2 regions of the Neobacillus niacini genome follow, and region 2 is predicted to be linked to the other one. Evidence: riboswitches for the same ligand, from Rfam matches in the RefSeq annotation. Region 2 holds a riboswitch; the other holds the start of a gene.
What was found. Region 2 has a riboswitch for S-adenosylmethionine ahead of ACN6MT_RS28655 (sugar ABC transporter substrate-binding protein). Riboswitches for the same ligand answer to the same signal wherever they lie in the genome.

Region 1 (11,824 bases), 2.3 Mb from region 2:
CAACTGCACCAGTGTACCATCTTGCCACAGTCCTTTTAGGTGCAAATATCGATGTTCATTCTGAATTTTTAGAAATGGGTTAAAAAATGAACGATTGGAACCTAGATGAAATATCATCATTCTTAAATAGTCATTCATCTGGACTTATATACTTCTATACGCCTTTATGCGGTACTTGTCAGGTAGCGTCGAGAATGCTTCAAGTTATTGAAAATATGGTTGATGTAAAAATAGGGAAAATGAATCTGAACTTTTATCCGCAGCTGGCAGATAAGTTTCAAATTGAAAGTGTTCCCTGTCTGCTTTTTATTAAGAATGGAGAATTGGTTGAAATGATTTATGCATTCAACTCGGTTCCTTTCCTATATGAGAAAATTAAACAGTTGTTACTATAAAACAGATGCTGACGCGTCTGTTTTTTTAATTGTCATTTAAAGTAGAAATTTGTCGATGAGATTGTAAAGGAATCCGAGCCTGTTTACTTGAATATATAACAGAATGGAGTGTTAATCGGAGTGATGAAAAATGGAGGAAATGATACAGATTTTCATTTCTGCTATCAAGAAACGCGGTCACGTTCTCAAGTTAATAGAAAAATTAGATGGGCTAAAAATAAAGTTGGTATGTGATGGTCAAGAAAACTTCCTCGTTTTTCATGAGGGAGAGGTTACTTTATTCATTGATTATAACAGTAGGGCTGTTACATACGAAATCAGCGGTCAACGTGAGTCCATTTATGGCCTGCTTGAAGGAAAAGAGAAATTAAGAATTCTTATTAACAACGGACAGCTAAAAGTTAGAGCTCCATTTCGTACCATTTTACTTCTCGAATCAATCTTTTATTTAACCAAACCAGAGGAGCGCTATAAAAAATTTATTTCATAAAAATGAAGGAGTGTTAGTATGGGGGAAAATCAAAAGAATTATCGTTTCGAAACATTGAGTGTTCATGGAGGGTTAGCTCCAGATCCAGTAACAGGTGCACGAGCTGTACCTATTTACCAAAATAATGCCTATCAATTTAAAAATACTGAACATGCTGCAAATCTTTTTGCGTTGAAAGAGAGCGGATATATTTATACTCGGATCCACAACCCGACTACAACGGTTTTTGAAGAAAGAGTTGCCTTACTTGAAGGTGGAGTTGGCGCCCTAGCAGTTGCAAGCGGAATGGCTGCCATTACCTTGGCAATTTTAAATATTGCTGAAGCAGGAGATGAAATTGTTTCAGCTTCTAATTTATATGGTGGAACCTACAACCTATTTGCCGTTACTCTTCCGAAATATGGAATAAAGGTAAAGTTTGTAGATCCCGAAGATCCAGAAAATTTCCGTGCGGCTATCACGGATAAAACAAAAGCTGTGTTTGGCGAGACGATTGGTAATCCGTCTTTAAGAATTCTTGATATTGAAAAAGTAGCTGAAATTGCCCATGAAGCAGGAGTTCCATTAATTATTGATAACACTTTTGCTACGCCTTACCTTTGCAGACCGATAGAATATGGTGCTGATATTGTTATTCATTCTGCAACAAAATGGCTTTTGGGTAATGGAACAACAACAGGCGGAATTATTGTTGATGGAGGTAGGTTTGACTGGAATTCTCCGAAATTCCCCGGTTTTACTACTCCTGACCCAAGTTATCATGACTTCGTATATGCGGAAGCACTTGGTGCTGCAGCGTATATCGTTAAAGCACGCGTACAGTTATTACGTGACCTTGGACCTGCATTAAGCCCGCAAAATGCATTTCAATTCACCTTGGGTCTTGAAACACTTCACGTACGGATGAAAGAACATATTGCCAATACGAAAGAAGTTGTTGAATATTTAGTTAATCATCCCGCGGTAGAATGGGTATCATATCCAGGGCACAATTCTCATCCAGATCAAGATTTGGCAAATAAGTATCTGCCAAAAGGCGCAGGTTCTATGATTGTATTTGGAATAAAAGGTGGAAGAGAAGCAGGAGCAAAATTAATTGACTCTATTACACTATTTGCGCACGTAGCGAATGTAGGTGATGCAAAGAGCTTAATTATCCATCCAGCTAGCACCACTCATCAACAGTTGGATGCAGAAGGACTAAAGGCTGCAGGAGTTTCTGAGGACTTAATTCGACTCTCTATAGGCATTGAAAATGTAGAGGACCTAATTGAAGACCTGGAAGCAGCGATTGAGAAGGCTACGGGTGTTGCTTCTTTAAAGGCAAAAGCTTAATAAGTATTATCGAAATTTGTAGAAAATTCCGTTGACACCTTTTTTTATCCATGTTAAGATAATTTTTGTACTAAAATGATTGCTTTAATACATGAACGTATTAATTAAATACTGAATGATATACTCTTATCAAGAGAGGTGGAGGGATGTGCCCGATGAAGCCCGGCAACCGTCAATTTATTGAAATGGTGCCAATTCACACAAAGCGAATGCTTTGGAAGATGGGAGAAAGGTCTTTTATTTATAATGCCTTTCTGCCTATTGCAGAAAGGCTTTTTAATTTTTCTAATATAAGAATGTTTTTCTAAAAACAGTCAAACCCTATACTGAAGCGTTTTGCAATTATTATTTTATTGGATAAGAAGTAGGTGATGAAATGATTTCTATAAAAGATGTCCGAAAAGTTTTTCCTTCTAAACAGGGACAGTTAAAAGCTGTTGATGATGTAAATTTAGACGTTAAAGAGGGAGAAATTTTTGGAGTGATCGGATATAGTGGCGCTGGAAAAAGTACCTTAATCCGAATGCTGAATGGACTAGAGCTGCCGACAGAAGGATCTGTTACCGTTGCTGGCCGTGTTATTTCAAAAATCAAGGGCAGTGAACTTCGAAAAGCACGTCAAGAAATAAGTATGATATTTCAGCATTTTAATTTGCTTTGGTCAAGAACAGTTAGCGAGAATATCGCATTTCCTTTGGAAATAGCAGGTGTAGGCGGATCAGAAAGACAAAAAAGAGTAAAAGAGTTGATTCATTTAGTGGGTCTTGAAGGCCGAGAAAATGCTTACCCCTCCCAGCTAAGCGGAGGTCAAAAACAGCGTGTGGGAATTGCACGGGCACTGGCCAACAATCCAAAAGTACTTCTTTGCGATGAAGCAACTTCCGCCCTAGATCCTCAAACCACGGACTCTATATTGGATTTATTGGTAGATATCAATAAGAGGCTTGGATTAACAATTGTGTTGATTACTCATGAAATGCATGTCATTCGTAAAATATGTCATCGGGTCGCAGTTATGGAAAGTGGTAGAATTGTTGAGCTTGGACAGGTGTTAGAGGTATTTAAAAACCCTCAACAGCAGATTACGAAACGGTTTGTTCAACAAGTTACCGAGCCTGAAGAAACAAAAGAAACAGCTGAACATTTGTTAGAACGCTATCAATCAGGTAAAGTTGTTCAATTATCCTTTATTGGCGATTCAGTCGAGCAACCGTTAATCACGAATTTAATCCGTCAAAATAATGTTACAGTCAATATTTTGCAGGGGAAAATTTCGCAAACGCAAAGTGGTTCATATGGGACTCTCTTTATCCACCTTGATGGCAGTGAACAAGAGGTTAGCAAGGCAGTGGATTACATTCGCTCCCAGCAAGTCGGCGTGGAGGTGATTAGTAATGGCTAACTTTACAGAAATGGTAAAGTGGACTCAATTATTAGAAGCCACTCGTGAAACCCTTTATATGACTACTATCTCAGTCCTTATTACATTTATTTTAGGATTAGTACTAGGTCTGCTGTTATTTCTAACGGATAAAGGTAATTTGTGGGAAAACAGAGGTATAAATGTTCTTATTGCTGGATTTGTAAATATTTTTAGATCCATACCGTTCATTATCTTAATAGTATTATTAATTCCTTTTACTAAATTATTGGTTGGAACCATGCTGGGTGCAAATGCGGCGCTTCCTGCCTTAATTATTGGAGCAGCACCTTTTTACGCTAGAATGGTGGAAATTGCTCTTAGAGAAATCGATAAAGGTGTTATTGAAGCCTCACAATCAATGGGAGCAACACATAGCCAGATTATTTTTAAAGTATTAATTCCAGAATCTTTGCCTGCCTTAATATCAGGGCTAACCGTTACTGCTATTTCGTTAGTAAGTTTCACCGCAATGGCTGGGGTAATTGGAGCAGGGGGACTTGGTCATTTTGCCTACCTAGAAGGTTTTCAGCGCAATAGACCGCTCGTTACGTTAGTTGCAACAATTGCCATTTTAATTTTGGTTTTTATCATCCAATTTATTGGGGATTATTTTACAAAAAAAACAGATAAACGATAACAGGAGGAGTTAGATTATGAAAAAAGCATTTGGTTTAATTATCATTGCGTTAGTAGCACTTGCACTAACAGCTTGCGGTGGTGCTAAAGACGATACTGCTGATAAAGCAGGAGAAGATGGAAACAAAAAATTAGTTGTGGGTGCATCTGCTGTACCGCACGCTGAAGTGTTAGAGGCGGCAAAACCTTTATTAAAGGAAAAAGGGATTGACCTAGAAGTGCAAGTTTTTCAAGATTATATCCTGCCAAACGTAGCGTTAAGGGATAAAGAACTCGACGCAAACTATTTTCAAACACCAGGCTATTTAGAACTGCAAATGGAAGAAAATAAGGATTTTGATTTTGTAAGTGTAGGCGGAGTTCATAAGGAACCGATCGGTATTTATTCTAAGGAATACAAAAACCTTAATGACCTTCCAAAAGGCGCAAAAATTATTATGAGTGATTCACTAAGTGACCATGGACGTATCTTACCTATTTTTGAAAAAGAAGGATTAATTAAGCTTAAAGAAGGCGTTGGAGCAAATGCAAGAGTAGAGGATATTATTGAAAATCCCAAGGAGCTTGATTTCTCAACTCTAATTGAAGCAAAACTATTAGCTTCTTCTTTTGAAAGTGGTGAAGGAGATGCGGTCGTAATTAATACGAACTACGCATTAGAAGGCGGTATTGACATTGGAAAGTACGGAATCGCATTTGAGGGCGATGACGTTGTACCAGCAAACCTTGTAGTGGTTCGCTCAGAGGACAAAGACCGTGAGGAAATTAAAACCCTCGTAGAAGTTCTGCAATCAGATGAAATTAAAAAATTCCTCGAAGAAAAGTACCAAGGTGCTGTAATACCGGGTGAATAAGTTCTAGATTGAAAATTAGTCAAAAACGATACGAAGATAGATGGAGACCGGTGAAGATGTTTCACTGGTTTTCTTTTATCTATCACATTATATACATGAATCGAATGGGATAGGTAAAAATAGGTATCAAATATAATGTCGAAGTCTTGGCAAAATAGAGATAAATACGTTATAGTTTTATTCGTATGTGACTACATAAAGCGTTCACATTATGAATCAGTTTAGAATTATTATGTTACAAGTACATCTTGTCTGATTCTAATTCTCATTTGGAATGTATGGAGTGAAAATAAAATTTCTTTTTCCTTCATATAAAGTTATTACTGTTTATGAGTTGCTAACAGATTCTATTTGTTATAAGATTGTAATGAGAATAAAGTGAGAATAGAATTTTGGGCTAGTGTTTTAGGCTACAAGATACAAAACTATCTTTGCGGAGGTATATATATGGCTGGGTCAACATTAACGATCAAAGATTTACATGTAGAAATTGATGGGAAAGAAATTTTAAAAGGTGTAAACCTCGAGATAAAAGGTGGAGAAATTCACGCAATCATGGGACCAAATGGTACGGGTAAATCCACTTTATCTTCTGCTATCATGGGTCATCCGAAATATGAAGTAACTAGCGGTTCTATTATGTTAGATGATCAGAACGTCCTTGAAATGGAAGTAGATGAGCGCGCACGCGCAGGTCTATTTTTGGCTATGCAGTATCCAAGCGAAATTAACGGTGTAACAAATGCTGATTTCTTACGTTCTGCTTTAAATAGCCGTCTTGGCGAAGGAAATGAAATTTCACTTATGAAGTTCATTCGTAAAATGGATAAGCAAATGGAATTCCTTGAGATGGACCTCGACATGGCACAACGTTATCTAAATGAAGGATTTTCTGGTGGAGAGAAAAAGCGTAATGAAATCCTTCAATTAATGATGCTTGAGCCAAAAATCGCAATTTTAGATGAAATTGACTCTGGATTAGATATCGATGCATTAAAGGTTGTTTCAAAAGGTATTAATCAAATGCGCGGAGAAGGTTTTGGCTGTTTAGTCATTACTCACTATCAACGACTTTTAAATTATATCACTCCTGACTATGTGCACGTTATGATGCAGGGCCGTGTTGTAAAATCAGGCGGACCAGAACTAGCACAACGCTTAGAAGCAGAAGGATATGACTGGATCAAGCAAGAGCTCGGAATCGAAGATGAAACAGTTGGGCAAGAAGCGTAAGAGTTAGCGTTAGGAGGATAATCATGACAACAGAAACGAATTTATCATTTGATAAAGATTTTGTTCGTTCCTTTTCGAAAGAATTGAACGAACCTGCGTGGATGGAAGAATTGCGTGTGAAAGCATTAGAATTGAGTGAATCTCTTCCAATGCCAAGACCGGATAAAACCAAGATTGATAAGTGGAATTTCACTCAATTTGATACAACTACAGTAAAAAGTGAAACTTTTTCATCACTGGCTGAGCTTCCAGAGGAAGTAAAAGCTTTAATTGGTGACGAATCGACAACAAAAAATCTTTATATTCAACGAAATCATACCCCTGCTTACATTTCTTTAACCGAGGAATTAAAGGGTCAAGGCGTCATCTTTACAGATATCTTTACTGCAGTTCGTGAACATAGCGGTCTTGTACAAAAGTACTTGTTAACAGAAGCAGTAAAAACAGATGAACACCGTTTGATTGCCCTCCATGCAGCATTAATGAATGGTGGAGCATTCTTGTACATTCCTAAAAATGTTGAAGTTAAAGAACCAATTCATTCAATTTATTTACATGATTCTGCAGATGCAAACCTTGTAAACCATGTATTAGTTGTTGCTGATGATAATAGTGCGGTTACGTATGTAGAAAATTACCTGTCAACTTTAGAATCTGCTAATGGTGTCTTTAATATCGTAACAGAGGTCATCGCAAAAGCGGGTGCAAAAGTTCAGTATGGTGCTGTGGATACTCTTGCAAAAGGGATCACCACATATGTAAACCGTCGTGGATCAGCGGGAAGAGATGCACGAATTGAATGGGCACTTGGATTAATGAATGAAGGAAATACTATCTCTGAGAACACCACCAACTTAGTTGGGGATGGTGCCTATGGTGATACAAAAACAGTTGTTGTTGGACGTGGAGAACAGATTCAAAACTTTACAACAAAAGTTGTTCACTATGGGAAAAACAGTGAAGGTTATATTTTAAAACATGGTGTCATGAAAGATAGTGCTTCTTCTATTTTTAATGGAATTGGTCATATCTTACATGGTGCTTCTAAATCCAATGCAGAACAGGAATCTCGTGTGCTGATGTTGAGTGAAAAAGCTCGTGGAGATGCAAATCCAATTCTTCTCATTGATGAGGATGATGTAACAGCTGGTCACGCAGCTTCAGTAGGGCGTGTTGACCCTGTTCAACTTTATTATCTAATGAGCCGCGGTATTCCGAAAAAAGAAGCAGAACGTTTAGTTATTCATGGTTTCCTTGCTCCAGTTGTTAACCAGCTGCCGATAGAGGGAGTTAAGGAACAATTAACAGCTGTAATTGAAAGGAAAGTACGATAATGAATGTCCTTGATATTCGTCGTCAATTCCCTATTTTAGATCAGGAAGTAAATGGAAAACCACTCGTTTATCTTGATAGCTCTGCTACATCTCAAAAGCCTATCACGGTTATAGAGACAGTGGAGAGATATTATAAAGAAATCAATTCCAATGTTCATCGGGGTGTTCACACGCTTGGAACTAGAGCAACTGATGCCTATGAAGGAGCAAGGGAAAAGGTTCGTAAGTTTATTAATGCAAAATCAACCCAGGAAGTTATTTTTACTAGAGGTACCACAACTTCTATCAACACTGTTGCACAAAGTTATGCAGCTGCCAATTTAACTGCCGGTGATGAGATTGTTATTACGTATATGGAACATCATAGCAATATCATTCCTTGGCAGCAGGTCGCTAAAAGGACAGGAGCAGTGTTAAAGTACATCCCCCTTCAAGAAGACGGGACGATTTCACTTGAAGATGTTAAAGCAACGGTGACAGCTAATACACGTGTAGTTTCTGTTATGCAGGTATCGAATGTACTTGGTGTTATTAATCCTGTAAAAGAAATTGCCAAAATTGCTCATGAGAATGGTGCGATTATGGTAGTTGACGGGGCACAAAGTGCACCGCATATGAAAATCGATGTTCAAGATCTAGATTGTGATTTTCTAGCTTTTTCAGGACATAAGATGTGCGCACCAACTGGTATCGGCGTTCTTTATGGTAAAAAGCATTTGCTAGAAAACATGGAACCCATTGAATTCGGTGGAGAAATGATTGATTTTGTTCATTTACAGGAATCTACATGGAAAGAGCTCCCATGGAAGTTTGAGGCTGGTACTCCGATCATTGCTGGTGCAATCGGTCTAGGAGCTGCGATTGACTTTTTAAATGAAATTGGCTTAGAAAATATTGCAGAACATGAGCATAAGTTAGCTGCTTATGCGTTAGATAAAATGTCTTCTGTACCTGGAATGACGATCTATGGACCATTAGACGCTGCTAAACGTGCAGGTCTTGTTACCTTTAATATTGAGGATGTACATCCACATGATGTGGCGACTGTACTCGACGCAGAAGGAATTGCTGTTCGTGCCGGACATCATTGCGCACAGCCGTTGATGAAATGGCTGAAGGCTTCAGCAACTGCTCGTGCAAGCTTTTATTTATATAACACTGAAGACGATATTGATAAGCTTGTTGAAGGACTTGTTAAAACAAAGGAGTATTTCAGCGATGTCTTCTAATTTAGATGCACTTTACCGTCAAGTTATTATGGATCACTATAAAAAACCTCGTAACCGTGGTCTATTAGAGGATGGCAGTCATACCATCAATATGAACAACCCTACTTGTGGCGACAGAATCCAACTTACTTTTAAAGTGGAAGATGGTATTGTTAAGGATGTAGGATTTGAAGGCGAAGGCTGTTCTATATCCATGTCCTCTGCCTCAATGATGACACAAGCCATTAAGGGCAAGAAAGTAGAGGAAGCGATCAGGCTTTCAAAGATTTTTTCCGATATGATTCAGGGGAAAGAGTACGATGATGAAGTTGACCTAGGTGATATCGAAGCACTTCAGGGTGTCTCTAAATTCCCTGCCAGAATCAAATGTGCCACACTTGCATGGAAGGCAATGGAAAAAGGGTTGAATGAAGGGGAACAACAATAGAACGAACTAGGGAACTTTCCCTAGTTCGTTATGAAATGGAGGAATACGACGATGGCGAAGAAAATGCCGGAAATCGGTGATTATAAATACGGTTTTGCCGATAAGGACGTTTCCATATTCCGATCAAAACGTGGTCTAACAAGTGATATTGTTAAAGAAATATCAAAGCTTAAAAATGAACCACAATGGATGCTCGATTTCCGTTTAAAATCACTTGAACATTTTTATAACATGCCAATGCCTCAATGGGGCGGAGATTTAGGTTCATTGAATTTTGACGAAATCACTTATTATGTTAAACCATCTGAGAAATCGGAAAAATCATGGGATGAAGTCCCTGAAGAAATTAAAGCAACATTTGACAAACTTGGGATTCCTGAAGCAGAACAAAAGTACCTTGCAGGCGTATCTGCTCAATATGAATCTGAAGTTGTTTACCATAATATGAAGGAAGAACTTGAGGATTTAGGTATCGTCTTTAAAGACACTGATTCTGCTCTTAGAGAGAATGAGGATATCTTCCGTGAGCACTGGGCAAAGGTTATCCCGCCGACAGATAACAAATTTGCTGCCTTGAATTCAGCAGTATGGTCAGGCGGCTCATTTATCTATGTACCACCAGGTGTGAAAGTTGATACTCCATTGCAGGCGTACTTCCGTATTAACTCTGAAAATATGGGACAATTTGAGCGTACGTTAATCATTGTTGATGAAGGCGCACATGTTCATTATGTAGAAGGCTGTACCGCTCCTGTTTATACTACAAACTCACTTCATAGTGCTGTTGTTGAGATTATCATTAAAAAGGACGCTTATTGCCGTTACACAACCATTCAAAACTGGGCGAACAATGTATTTAACTTGGTTACCAAGCGTGCTGTTTGTGAAGCAAATGCAACAATGGAATGGATTGATGGTAACATCGGTTCTAAATTAACAATGAAATACCCAGCTGTTATTTTAAAAGGTGAAGGTGCACGTGGTATGACTTTATCAATTGCCATTGCAGGTAAAGGCCAGCACCAGGATGCAGGGGCAAAAATGATTCACTTAGCTCCTAACACTTCATCAACCATCGTTTCAAAGTCGATTTCAAAGCATGGTGGTAAAGTAACCTACCGTGGTGTTGTTCACTTTGGTCGTAAAGCGGATGGCGCTCGTGCAAATATTGAATGTGATACGTTGATAATGGATAATCAGTCAACTTCTGACACAATTCCTTACAACGAAATCCTTAACGACAACATTTCACTTGAGCACGAAGCAAAGGTTTCTAAAGTATCTGAAGAACAACTCTTCTACCTGATGAGCCGTGGTATCTCAGAACAAGAAGCAACTGAAATGATCGTTATGGGCTTCATTGAGCCATTTACAAAAGAACTACCAATGGAATACGCAGTCGAAATGAACCGCCTAATCAAGTTTGAGATGGAAGGTTCTATCGGTTAATCTTCTTATCATGAGTGATATGCTTTATTAGAGTCCTAATAAAGCTTGAAATTCATGCTGATAATACGGGAATTATTGTACCCCCTGCTACTTGAGCAGGGGGTTTTTTCCATTGAATGATATAGTGAATTTTGTTAATATAAGGGGTATTTTGCACATTGGAGGATTTAGCTATGTCTAAGCGTATTACTTGGATTGATACATGTAAGGGTATTGGTATATTTTTGGTGATTATTGGACACACCACTTTAGTAGATGCTCCTCGTATTCATATTTATTCATTTCATATGCCTTTATTTTTCTTTTTATCAGGATTTTTATTTTCGACTAAAGGCAGTTTTAGGGAATTTTCATTAATTAAAGTTAAAACCTTATTGGTTCCATATATTTTTTTTGCAATACTTTCTTTCTTATTAACCACTCATTATTTAGGCATGCCAATTGAAATTGGTTCCTTTTTTTATTCCACTATAGAATCAAGAAGGAATTATATTTTCTACAACATCCCATTGTGGTTTTTAACTTCATTATTTCTAATAGAAATAATATTTTATTATCTAGTTAAGTTAATAAAAAATAAGTATGCAATTTTAATGGTTGTCATTCCTGTCGGTTTTTTATCGCATTGGCAATTGGGAGCAGCTAGAGGGACAAATATTTTACCATGGAGTTTAGACCAATCTTTATACTATCTTGTTTTTTTCGGTATTGGATATTTTGTCCGAATTTTAAATTGGCTTGAAAGGGATTTAAAGAAATCATTTTTACTAGTCGTTCCCTCCATACTCTACATTTGGTTCGTTCTTGATTCAACTGTTTATGAAAGAGCATGGCAGATATTACATTTAACACCTAATATCCAAATTTATTTAAGTGGAATCCTTTGGGCATTATTGGCGATTTCTTTTACAATTTATATTTCACAGTTTTTATCGTTTAGTCCTGTTTTAAGTTATTTGGGAAGAAACACACTTATTCTCATGTGCCTGCATTTGCCATTGGCAATTAATGTATTCAAT
Region 2 (11,824 bases):
TGGCTGGAACTACCCTTGCCGGTTGTTCCCAGGCACAGGACTTACCCCCAGTACCAGAAGATACAGACTGTGCTGATTGGGAATGGGATGATGATGAAGGAGTTTGGCAATGTGACGATAATCGCTCGAGTCACTATGGCCACTTCTTTTACGGCGGAATGTTTTTCCATAGCAGGTCGGCACTTTTAAATTCTTCCGCCTACAAGTCCTACAGGTCTTCCAAATCTTACAAGTCTTCCTCAAGCTTCAAAGGCGGTTTTGGGAGCGGATCGAAAGGTGGATTTGGAGGTTAATTGCACATGACCACATACGCAAATAAACGAAGGGAATTTTACTCCAAATTTCCTGACTTTTGGTCGAACTTATACGGAAGTGAATACAGTTTATATCATGTTTATAGTATTACAGAGCAGACACACACCCTGTTGAAGGAAGCAACAGAAAGAATGGGCAGGGTATTTTTCAAAACTGCAGGTCTCCTTCGCAGTCTTGAAGACGAACAGCTACTTGAACTAGGTTTCCCTGCAGCAAGTCTTCCATTTCTTCGGATGAAAAGTCTTTTTCCTGAATCCGTTATCTCTCGATTTGATTTTGCTTTAACGAACACCGGGATAAAAATGCTTGAGTTTAATGCTGACACTCCTACCTTTATCGTTGAATGCTTCCAAATCAACGGGATGGCTTGTTCAGAATTTGGCTTTGATAACCCGAATGAGAACCAAGAACGGCTCCTCGCTTCTGGTATCACTAAGGCTATCCTTGAATCCTCAAAGGACTATATATCACCAAATGTTGTGTTCACAGCTCACCATGACCATATGGAGGATTGGAATACCACGGTATACTTAAGTCAGTTATGTAAGGTTCCTAATCAAATCCTCCCTCTTTCAGAACTGCGGCTTACCGATGACGCACTTTTAGATTCAAACGGTGTACCCATTGATGTATTATATCGCCAGACCTACCCTCTTGAACATTTACTTGAGGACCGTGATCCAAATACAGGGGATCTCGTAGGAGTTGACTTATTACAACTTGCTAAGGACCGGAAATTATCGATTGTAAATCCAGTTTCAGCATTTCTGCTTCAACCTAAATCCATTCAATGTTTGATTTGGGGATTGGCAGAAAATGAACAATTTTATACAAAGGAAGAACGGGATTGGATAAACACATACATGCTGCCTACCTTTCTTGAGGCAGATGAATTTGCAGGTACCACCGCCTTTGTCCAGAAACCATCTTTCGGCAGGGAAGGAGATACCATTACCATATGGGATCAACACAGCGAAATAGACGCTCAAAATTCCTTTCAAACCTACCATAAGGAACTGCCTGTCTACCAATCTTATGTGCGACTTCCAATTGTTTCACTTGAGACAGAAAAAGGTATCGAAGAATTATCTATAGTATTTGGTTCCTTCCTGATTGCTGGGAAACCAAGCAGTATTGGGATTCGAGCAGGAGGTAAAATCACAGGGAATGAGTCTTATTTCTTACCGGTAGGAATAAAAAAGGAGGGGTTTAATTGTTAGATTTCTTGATATATTTAGGTGTTTCTATTGCATTATTAATCGTTGGACTCTTTTTAATGGAAATCACCACAAAGGTAAAGGAATTTTCTTTAATGGCAAAGGGAAACAAAGCCGCAAGTTATGTATTAGGGGGCAGACTGCTGGGGCTTGCCATCGTCTTATATTCAGCCCTTGCTAACTCCATCTCTCTATTAGATATGGTGATATGGGGAGCAATTGGAATTGTGGCACAGATTATCGTGTTTTATCTTGCCGAATTACTTACACCCCGGTTTAACATCAGCCAAAGTATTGAAGACGATAACCGTGCTGTTGGTCTATTTCTACTATTACTTTCCGTTTCTATCGGGATTGTTATTGCAGGATGTTTAACCTATTGAGAAAAACGCATCGTTATGATGCGTTTTTTTATAGAGTTTGATATGTATATTTATCACATATGACAAATAATCTAGCTTCCTTTGGGATAGGTTCATTCCATTTCTTTAGTATGTTCAAATCATGTCGGTCAGCAATAAGCTGAGCCCCTTTCTCCTTTAGGTATTCGTAAGCAGCACCGTATGTTTTCCACTCTGGCTTAATTTTCACTTCCCACAGATCACTTCCTCCATCTCCATCCTGCCTGCTTAACAATTGTGTAAATAGATGACTGGCTCCTTTCATTTGTGCAGATTTCGCCATTAGATTCGACACGGACCCATTTGATAAAATAAACTCATCAATCTTAACATGCTTAAAATTATCAACATGCTTTTCATTGATGATCTCTGCAATCGTATAAATATTCTTTTCCGTCCCTTCGTCATAGCGTTCTATCGAGGAAGCAGTTAACAGTGTCTTGCCATCTACCAAATCAGGATTTCCTATCCCTTCAGCTGCGAATAACAAAACAGCTTGGGAATTTTCAATTTTAGCTTTTCTCAAAGTCTCAACATCTGTCGGACTCCCCTGAATATAATGAAACCGTTCATGTTCAAATGGAGTCTTTTCAAATTCGTCTATCAATACGATATCCGTTTTCTCATCACATAATAATAGTTCCTTAGTAGTACTCTTACTTTTGGCAGTCCAGCCAATAATGACAAAATGGTTCTCACCTTTATATAACAATTTCCCCTCCTCCTTCCGCTTTTTATATTGTGAAACACTCTCTACTATCACCCCAATAACTGTTCCAAATAAGCCTATCCCTAATGTATAAACGACAAGCATCGCCCAGGTTCTTCCTGCGTCTGTAGTAGGGTATACATCTCCATAACCTACTGTCGTCATCGTCGTGAGAATCCACCACACTGCATGTAAGCTGCTTTCAAAAGTCTTCGGCTCTAAGAATCGAATGATTACTGCATTTACAATAATAAAAAGCATGGTAAACAGAATTACGGTTCGATAACGGTATCGTGAAGCTGTTAGAAACAATTTACGAAAAAAAAGCATTCTTCCCCTCCTTATTTAATCCTTTTTTATTTATATTTCTATTAATTATTCATTTATTCCTTTAAGAGTATAAACAGCTGTCTCAAAATATATTGTTGACACACAATATATTTTGATGTATTATTATTAATTGTGCTTAACATTTATGTAACTTGTAATAGACGAGATAACGCAATGTAAGAATTTTATTCTGGCATTCTGCTTATGTTTTAAAAGTAAAACTTATTCACACTGGATCGGCTTCGGAGCCGTTAGGATGTAAGAGAGGTAGGGCTTACGTCGTTTAGGTATAAAACCATCAGGTGGAAGAGTAACCGCGGCAAATTGGTCTTTTAATACCATTTATTATATATAAATTTTTACCTTGCGATGGCTGATCATCGAAACAACCATTCACAAGTTACTATAGTGATCCTCTAGGATCAAAAGCAAAAGAAGGCAGGGGAATTGTTCCTCTGCCTTCGTCCAATTTTGAGGTGTTTTTATTGTTGGACAGCTCCATTTGAGTTAATGTCTATTTTAACAGATACATTGACATCAGCTTCCGCCAAAGCTCTTCCCCAAGTATTTTCTATCTTTTTATAATGGGGATATTGGTATGCACGCGCATATAAGCCAAGTCCAATAGGGTCAATTTTCTTTTTTTGGATTTTCTTCATGAGGTCCATGATTTGTTTTTTTAATTGTTTTTCAATCATCTTCGCTAATTGATTATTATTTAGCTTCTCTTCTGGAAATAAACGTTCTACAATATTAATATTCATTTTAACATTTATATCAAATTGAAATTTATTTTGCTTATACCCTGGTTTTATCTTTGTTTTCACTCGATTAGCAGCAAAACTTATATAATTTTTATGGAAGATATTATTCTCATCTTCTTTTGGAAGAACTGGAATCGTCAAGGTGATTTCATGCCTTTTTTTATTCTGTAACATCAATAGTAGAGAAGATTCAGGCACAGTAAGAAATTGAGCATATTTCCCCTTATCATCAAGTAGAGACATCCCTGAAAGCTCGAGATTTTTTCCTTTTTTCACTTCCGAAATAAAAGGCGTCGTTGCCTTCTCGTGTATCTCTCTATGCAATTCTTGAAGAGTACCTTTTACTGCTCTCGTTCGGTCATAATTCTTATCGATCAATGCTTTCAGATGTAAAGCCATTTGTGGTTTCTCTTCTGGATGTTGAGTGATTACCTCTGAAACAGGACCATCAACCGCTACCACTCTTGTATTCATAGAAAATGTTGGATTTCGATAAACAGTATCCAAGATTGTGAACCAATCTCCTTGTTGCAGAATACGTTTCCCCACTAATAATACTTGAATCTTCCCAGCCGTTACCTCTCCTGTTGTCAAAGCGTCAAAAAGTCTTCTGGAATCTCGTATCGTTTTCGCTTTTACTTCATATGATTCATTTTTTGCACCTGCACTAAAAACTGGATTTACTTCATAAAAGACAAGGTTATTTTTATCATCTAAATCAATACCAAGGATTAAGGCAAGTGTCAAATCCTCTAAAGGAGCTTTCTTGCCGCAGCTAGAAAGGAAGACGATAAGGAAAATCAAAAGAGTCGCATGAAACCAACGTTTCATTTAAGTTCCCTCCTTTTTAGGTGAGAGTACAGCAAGAGATATAACCATAAACATAGCGGAAGAACATATCCAATTAGTAAAATAATAGGTTCACTTACTTTTTGAAGCTGTGTATTTTTGTTAAAAGATTGAGGTAAGAAAAAAATATAGAGAAGGTTAAAAATTAATAACCAACCTACGTATTTACTGTGATCTTGTTTACCCAATAATTGACTAGCAGAAAATACAGTTACAAAAAAGATTGGCAGGACAGTCGTAGATATGACAAAAATATACAATGATAAAAAAACGATTTCTAACCGTTCTAAGAATTTAAATTCTACTATTTTTAACAGATTTATGGTTGGTTCTTTAAACTGAGTAATTTCATCTGGACTGTAAAATATAAAAGCAACAATGGTGATTATTAAAAATACGAACAGCGTAAGGGTATTGGCAATGACTATTCCGATGGATGCTTTCTGTTTTTGCTGTAAAAAAGGGTAAAGGAAAAAGGCGACTTCGAATCCCATAAAGGAGAATATCGTTGTTTTTGCTGCGGTAAGGATTGGTTCCCATCCTTCCTTTATGATAGGAAGCATGTGCAGCCAGTGAGCTTCTTTTAATGGATTGAAATAAAAGAAGAGCATCCAAATCGTCATAAAGAATACCAATTCAGCATACCTGCCTAATATAGTTATTTTATTTCGAACAATCAGGTAGCTGGGTATGGATAAGAGCAATAGTATGATAAGGATATTTGTTTGTGTTAAAATCCAAAATTGAATAAACAGACCTTCCCGAATAAAAACGATAGAGCCAAGAAAAGCGAAGTACAAAATAAAAATAAAAGCTGCGATTTTTCCACACCATTTACCAAAATAATGCGTGATTAAATCAATAATATTTCCATTAGGATAATGCTTCATCACCTGTATAATGAGTAAACTCGCTAGTGTAGAGATTAACCAGCCAATAAGAAGGGGGATCCAGCCATCTGTTCCTGCTTTTTCAGCTAATTCACGCGGCAATGTTAAGAGACCGACTCCAGTCTGGACTCCATGTATTAAAAAAATATATTGCATGAATGTAATTTGATTTTGTGTATATTTCATCAATATTCGTCACCCTTTGGACGATTTGAGTTTGCTTTTTTGCTTTGAATCGCTCTTGTACTTTCAGGGCGTTTTACCATTGACCACGCAGGGAAACGAATAATTAGATCCTTCCAATCTGGAAAGCGTAAGGGAGCAATGGGACTGCCATAAGGTGTACCTAATGATTCGAGTGCAACAAAATGGGCAATTAATGTCATTAGTCCAACTGTGAGTCCCACAAATCCGAACCATGATGCTGCAATCATCATTGGAAACCTGAGCATCCGAATGGCTGCACCCATATCATAATTTGGAATAATAAAAGAAGCGATTGCCGTCAAGGCAACGACAATCACCATAATATTACTAACGATGCCTGCTTCTACAGCAGCTTGACCAATGACGATACCACCCACAATACCAACGGTTTGACCAATTTTTGCAGGAAGACGTATACCGGCTTCACGCAGCATTTCTAATGTAATTTCCATAATGATTGCTTCTATAAATGGCGGAAACGGAACCTTTTCCCTAGATGCACCAACCGATAAAAGCAACTTTAATGGGATAATTTCAAAGTGAAAGGCAATGACAGCAATATAGGTTGCCGGTAGAAATATAGCAACTAAAAACGCAAAATATCTCATGAGGCGAATGAAGGATGCGGCGATCCACCTTGACGCATAATCATCCATACTCTTGAAAAAAGTTTCAAATGTTGCAGGGCCAATTAGGACATTAGGGGATCGATCCACTATAGTCACGATTCTTCCCTGTAATATTTCTGCAGCAGCAAAATCAGGACGTTCCGTTAAAAGGAGTTGTGGAAACGGAGAATAAGGGTTGTCCTCTATATACTCTGCTAGGGAAGCTGCATTTAAAACACTATCGACTTCCAGCTTGTTTATCCGGTCTACAAGCTCCTTCAGTACCTCTGGATTTACAACATCGGCTAAATACATAATGGTAACCTTCAAGTTTCCTCTTGCACCAACAGTCATTTCCTTCATTTTCAATTCTCGGTTTGGAATATGCCTGCGAATCATCGCGATATTGTTAATTCCTGTTTCTGTGAACCCTACATGTTCACCTCTTAAGGAAGACTCAATGTTCGTATCCTCAATTCCTCTTTGCGGCCATCCCTGTGTATCAAAAATGAATGCTATATTCCGCTGATCAATAAATAAGACACTATTTCCTTGTAAAATTGCATTTTCTATTTCCTGCCAAGTACTCTTCTCTTTTACTAACCCCAGCGATACCTGTACTTCAAAGTCTTCCTCCTCCTTATTCGCTTCGAATAACAACGGGCTCAAGACATGATTATTAACCGTCTTTGTATCGGTGAGACCGCTTAAATAAACAAGAGCCGCTGAGCACTTTGTTTGTTTTATGGTAAAGTTCTTTACAACTAAATCGGGAGTCTCGCTAAAACTCTTCTGTATTTCTGCAATATTTTCGAATAAGAGTGGACTTATCACTTTTTCGGTGAGGTCATTGTTCTGCATTTTGAATGAACTTTGCTGTTTCTGTTTATTACGATAGTTTCGAAAAAAAAGCATAAAGAGAACCCACCTATTATGGAATAAGATAGGTTAGTTTGCATCTTTATATGGAAGGATATGCAATCTAATCCAACTTTCACCTAAGCACTGGCAACAAGGTACAATCTTCTAGGCAACAACGAAAAAAGCAAAGGCTGCCCTCTGCTTTAATCAAAATTATGTGTTTTTAGAGATTTGCTCTTTTTATTCTACGAACTATCTGATTGATAACTTCTGAAAAAACAAGACCAAAAGCGATTGAACCTGAGAGTAACGTTACCTTTGCACCTAAAGCCAAAGCTTGATAGTAATCGTCCTCGACAAAATTCCTCATTGTATCATACGCCAAACCGCCAGGAACCAAAGGAATGATTCCTGCAACACTAAAAATTATAACAGGCGTTTTATAAAATTTAGCTAACTCTTGACTAACAATCCCAACAAAAAGAGTGGCTCCAAGTGTAGCTAAAACGGAATCACCTGAATACTTTTCCGCTATATAATAGATAATCCATCCACCCATTCCAACAAATCCGCATTTTACTAACGTCTCCTTCGGTGCATTAAAAATTACGCCAAAAGCGGCTGTGGCAATAAAGCTTGTGACTAATTGTCCAATGATGTCCACATTAAGCCTCCATTTACAAAAAAGATAATACTACCGCAATTCCTGATCCAATAGCAAAAGCAGTTAAGAATGCTTCTGCACCTTTAGATAATCCCGACACTAAATGCCCAGCCATTAAATCTCTTACAGCATTCGTGACTAAAAGTCCTGGAACTAACGTCATGACGGACCCGATAATAATTTTATCTAACTGCTGTCCTGCCCCTATTTTCACAAGAAAAAACGACAGTAAGCCAATGATGAATGAGGCCAAAAATTCAGAGAAAAATTTTATTGGTATATATCGGTGAAAGTATAAAAAACCGAAATACCCTACTCCTCCAGTTAACATGGCTGGGATAAAATCGATCCACTCACCCCTAAACATAATCATAAAACAGCCGCTTGCAATCGAGGCTGCCGCAACCTGAACCATAAATGGAAAGGTCACATTTAATGAATCAAGCTCTTTTAGAAGTGTTAGAGCTGATTCTAGATCTAATTCTCCACTACTAATCCTCCGTGAAATACTATTTACCATGGCCACCTTTTTCAAGTCAGTTGATCTTGTTAATATTCGAATCAACTTCGTTTTGGTCGGCTCGGCACCTTCTGCAGAAAAAATAATTCCTGTCGGTGTTACATAACTGTGCGAATTCTCAATTCCAAAAGCAGCGGCCATTCTCATCATCGTATCCTCAACTCGATAGGTTTCCCCTCCGCTTTGGAGCATAATTTTCCCCGCAAGCAAACAAACTTCCATTATTTCATATGTACGTGTTTTTTCATTTTCCATCAATCCTTCACCACTATTACTCTTTCTTAATATGATTTCCTAAGTTTAATCAAAAACTTTCTGTTTATCAATAAAATAGACGCCAACCGTATAGGCAGGCGTCATAATAGGTTATTTTTTATAATGTTCTTTTAACTTCTTCATCCATTCCTCTTCAAAGGCAGCAGATTGACCCCAGCCCGGAATAATATCAGCCAGGTTTACCATATTAACAGGTTCTTTTGATTTTTGAAGATCTTCTTGTGAGATTAATGATGCTTCAAGATCGAACGTTTGTGGAGTTTCTTCTCCTGCAAGTTTCTTCGCTAATAATCTCATGTTAACAGCTCCGATTAACTTTGGATCAACCGCTGCTGTATATTTCCAAGCACTGCCATCTCTTTGGATTTCTTGTAAATCCGCATTTGAGACATCAATTCCATATAACTTAACTTCTTCTCTTCCAGCTTCTTTAAGTGCACGCGCAGCACCGATCGCAAAAGCGTCCCATGTTGCAAAAATGGCATCCAGTTTACCTTTTGGATATTTGTTCAACATAGCCGCAACTGCATTTTGTGTTTGAGTGCTTGTGTCAGCAGAAGCCACACCAAACCGCTCCACTTCCTTGATTCCTGGGTTCTTTTCCAATACATCCTGGTAAACTTTATTTCTACGAACCATTGGCGGGAATCCATCCACCCATAAATATGCAATATTCGCTTCACCATTTGTTTCTTTCACTAATTGATCAAGTGCCAGCGTCGCAAGTGCTTCATCATCCTGTGATGTTAGCGTAACTCCATCCACCGTTGTTAGGTTTGCATTAGAGTCAAATGCCACAACACTTTTTCCAGCTTCCACGATTTTTTTAACATCATTGATCGTAGCATCATCATCACCATGAGAAATAATAAATCCATCATAGTTTTGATTTAACGCTTGATTAATGGCGTCATGAAATTTTGCTGTATCTCCATTGGCAGTAAACACATCTACTTTGAAACCAAGCGCTTCACCCTCTTGTTTAGCACCAGCTAAGAATTGAGCTGTATGATCGTCCCCGCCGATTTTTCGAATTACCTTAATTTTTGGCTGCTCACCATTTGAGAAAACTTCTGGAACTCCCTCAATTTTTGTATTTCCGGTCGCCTGCTTTGTTTCTCCCCCAGAAGCACAGCCTGTAAGCAATAGTGTGGCTGCAATCGCAGATACAAACGTGCTCTTAAATAAATTCTTTTTCATGTTAAAAGCTCCCCTTTTTTGTTTTACGTGCATTCCTACCAACGTTGCTCCTAGGAGGGTTTCTGTAATAAAACAAAAAACCTCTCCAGAAAAGAGAGGTTTCATCACAAAAAGAAGGACTACTCCTCTCTTATCTCTCAAAACAATTACTTGTTCTGCAGGATTTAGCACCAATTCCAACGGAACGGTTGCTGGGCGTCATCGGGCCAGTCCCTCTGCCACTCTTGATAAGAGAACGTATTATTTTACTTGTTTAAAGTATTAAACTAAATTTAATCTCCTATTAACAATTTGTCAATAGTATTATCTAAATATTTTTAATAGAATAATTAGTTTGTAGCCATACCATATTACTTTTGCATGTAATAGATGTTACACAACAGGCCATATTACTGTCATTATTTTAAAAATTCGCTATTATTATATTTAGGAAAGCGAAATATTTTTCAGAAAGAAGTGGACGGACATGACTAATTCAGAAATGGCCAAACGGAATATTGTAATCATGTGGTTCGCAAACTTCTTTGTTGCCGGCAGTATGACGATGGTTCTGCCCTTTATTTCGTTGTACATAGAGACCTTCGGAGACTTTTCTGAAAAATACGTTCAACACTGGTCAGGAATAACCTTTGCCGTTACATTTGTATCCGCCTTTATTTTTTCTCCCATATGGGGGAAAATTGGCGACCGTTTCGGCAGAAAAAAAGTTCTGATAATTTCAGGCATCGGAATGGCGTTTTCGATATTTCTAATGGGCTATGTGCAAACCGTTTGGCAGCTTTTCCTTTTAAGGCTGTTGATGGGGTTTTTTACAGGTTTTATTCCAATGTCACAAGCTTTTATTTCTACCCAAACCCCAAAGGAAATAGCAGGAAGGGTACTTGGTACATTACAAACAGGCAGTATCACAGGATCCCTTCTCGGGCCAATGCTTGGCGGCGTATTAGCAGATTCACTCGGATACTCCTTGACTTTTAAGTGGACTTCTATTGCTATTTTTGTTTCGGGTCTGCTGGTTTTTGCAACAAAGGAGTACAAAATTGAACCGAAAAAGGGTGCAAAATCACATTATAGCAGCAAGGAAGTAATATTACATATAATTAGAAATCCAGTATTATTAACTGTTTTACTCATTTCTGCATTAGTTCAGATTGCCCATTTTAGCATTCAGCCCATTTTATCTTTATTTGTTACAGAACTCCACGGGCACACAAATATAGCCTTTTACTCAGGTATAGCTTTTTCAGCCGCTGGGTTAGGTAATTTGCTAATGTCAAGAAATTGGGGCAAAATTGCAGATAAACACGGATATATTAAGATTCTTGTGATTCTGCTTTTTGTATCTGGAATCATCTATCTTCCTGGAGCAATTGTCACCGATTATTGGCAATTAGTAATCATTCGTTTTATACTTGGAATCGCGATTGGCGGAATTATTCCCGTCCGTATTGCGTATATACGACAAGAGGCACCCATCGCCATGCAGGGTGAAGTTCTAGGTTATAACACTAGTTTAAGGTTCCTTGGAAATATCGTTGGTCCAATGTTGGGCGGATTTATTTCAGGTTATTTAGGATTTTCTGCTGTATTTATCAGCACGAGTGCATTATTAATCATCAGCGGAATCATATTATCTATCTCAATGCATAAACACCCAAACCTTGTGAAACATACAGCATAAAAAAAGCAGGAGCTCCTGCTTTTTTTATTTGCTTATATTGTTTTGGAGAATGGAAAAATCCAAATCCTGATAATAACTATTTTTAACTAAAATATTAGGACCCAAACAGGATACAGCTGGACAATGACAACTCAATTCCTTAGAGATGACAGAGGATTGCCAGTTTTCATACGCGTCGGTGAGCTTGGTATTTAGCACATTCCCTAATGCCGGCGTATCACCAAAATCGGTAACGATTATATCACCATTAAAGATGTTAACATTAAGACGGGACCTGCCATCAGGGTCATTTCTGACCGTTACCTTTCGGCTTTTATAAAGTCTGGATAAAA

Region 1: linked by a shared signal. The riboswitch ahead of ACN6MT_RS09915 (methionine ABC transporter ATP-binding protein) and the one ahead of ACN6MT_RS28655 (sugar ABC transporter substrate-binding protein) in region 2 are both predicted to bind S-adenosylmethionine.

What each region holds. Positions count from the first base shown of each region.
Region 1 covers NZ_CP183883.1:2,115,023-2,126,846, forward strand. The annotation lists gene ACN6MT_RS09895 (toprim domain-containing protein) at 1-83, shown strand, start outside; gene ACN6MT_RS09900 (thioredoxin family protein) at 87-395, shown strand; gene ACN6MT_RS09905 (hypothetical protein) at 526-885, shown strand; gene ACN6MT_RS09910 (O-acetylhomoserine aminocarboxypropyltransferase/cysteine synthase family protein) at 904-2,220, shown strand; SAM riboswitch class I at 2,344-2,448, shown strand; gene ACN6MT_RS09915 (methionine ABC transporter ATP-binding protein) at 2,597-3,622, shown strand; gene ACN6MT_RS09920 (methionine ABC transporter permease) at 3,615-4,280, shown strand; gene ACN6MT_RS09925 (MetQ/NlpA family ABC transporter substrate-binding protein) at 4,297-5,133, shown strand; gene sufC (Fe-S cluster assembly ATPase SufC) at 5,581-6,366, shown strand; gene sufD (Fe-S cluster assembly protein SufD) at 6,390-7,700, shown strand; gene ACN6MT_RS09940 (cysteine desulfurase) at 7,700-8,929, shown strand; gene sufU (Fe-S cluster assembly sulfur transfer protein SufU) at 8,919-9,356, shown strand; gene sufB (Fe-S cluster assembly protein SufB) at 9,408-10,805, shown strand; gene ACN6MT_RS09955 (acyltransferase family protein) at 10,979-11,824, shown strand, end outside.
Region 2 covers NZ_CP183883.1:5,827,288-5,839,111, forward strand. The annotation lists gene ACN6MT_RS28610 (hypothetical protein) at 1-293, shown strand, start outside; gene ACN6MT_RS28615 (glutathionylspermidine synthase family protein) at 300-1,535, shown strand; gene ACN6MT_RS28620 (DUF350 domain-containing protein) at 1,529-1,915, shown strand; gene ACN6MT_RS28625 (potassium channel family protein) at 1,944-2,972, opposite strand; gene ACN6MT_RS28630 (Ger(x)C family spore germination protein) at 3,455-4,567, opposite strand; gene ACN6MT_RS28635 (GerAB/ArcD/ProY family transporter) at 4,564-5,661, opposite strand; gene ACN6MT_RS28640 (spore germination protein) at 5,661-7,205, opposite strand; gene ACN6MT_RS28645 (threonine/serine exporter family protein) at 7,375-7,815, opposite strand; gene ACN6MT_RS28650 (threonine/serine exporter family protein) at 7,829-8,590, opposite strand; gene ACN6MT_RS28655 (sugar ABC transporter substrate-binding protein) at 8,702-9,811, opposite strand; SAM riboswitch class I at 9,939-10,045, opposite strand; gene ACN6MT_RS28660 (MFS transporter) at 10,278-11,492, shown strand; gene yfkAB (radical SAM/CxCxxxxC motif protein YfkAB) at 11,517-11,824, opposite strand, start outside.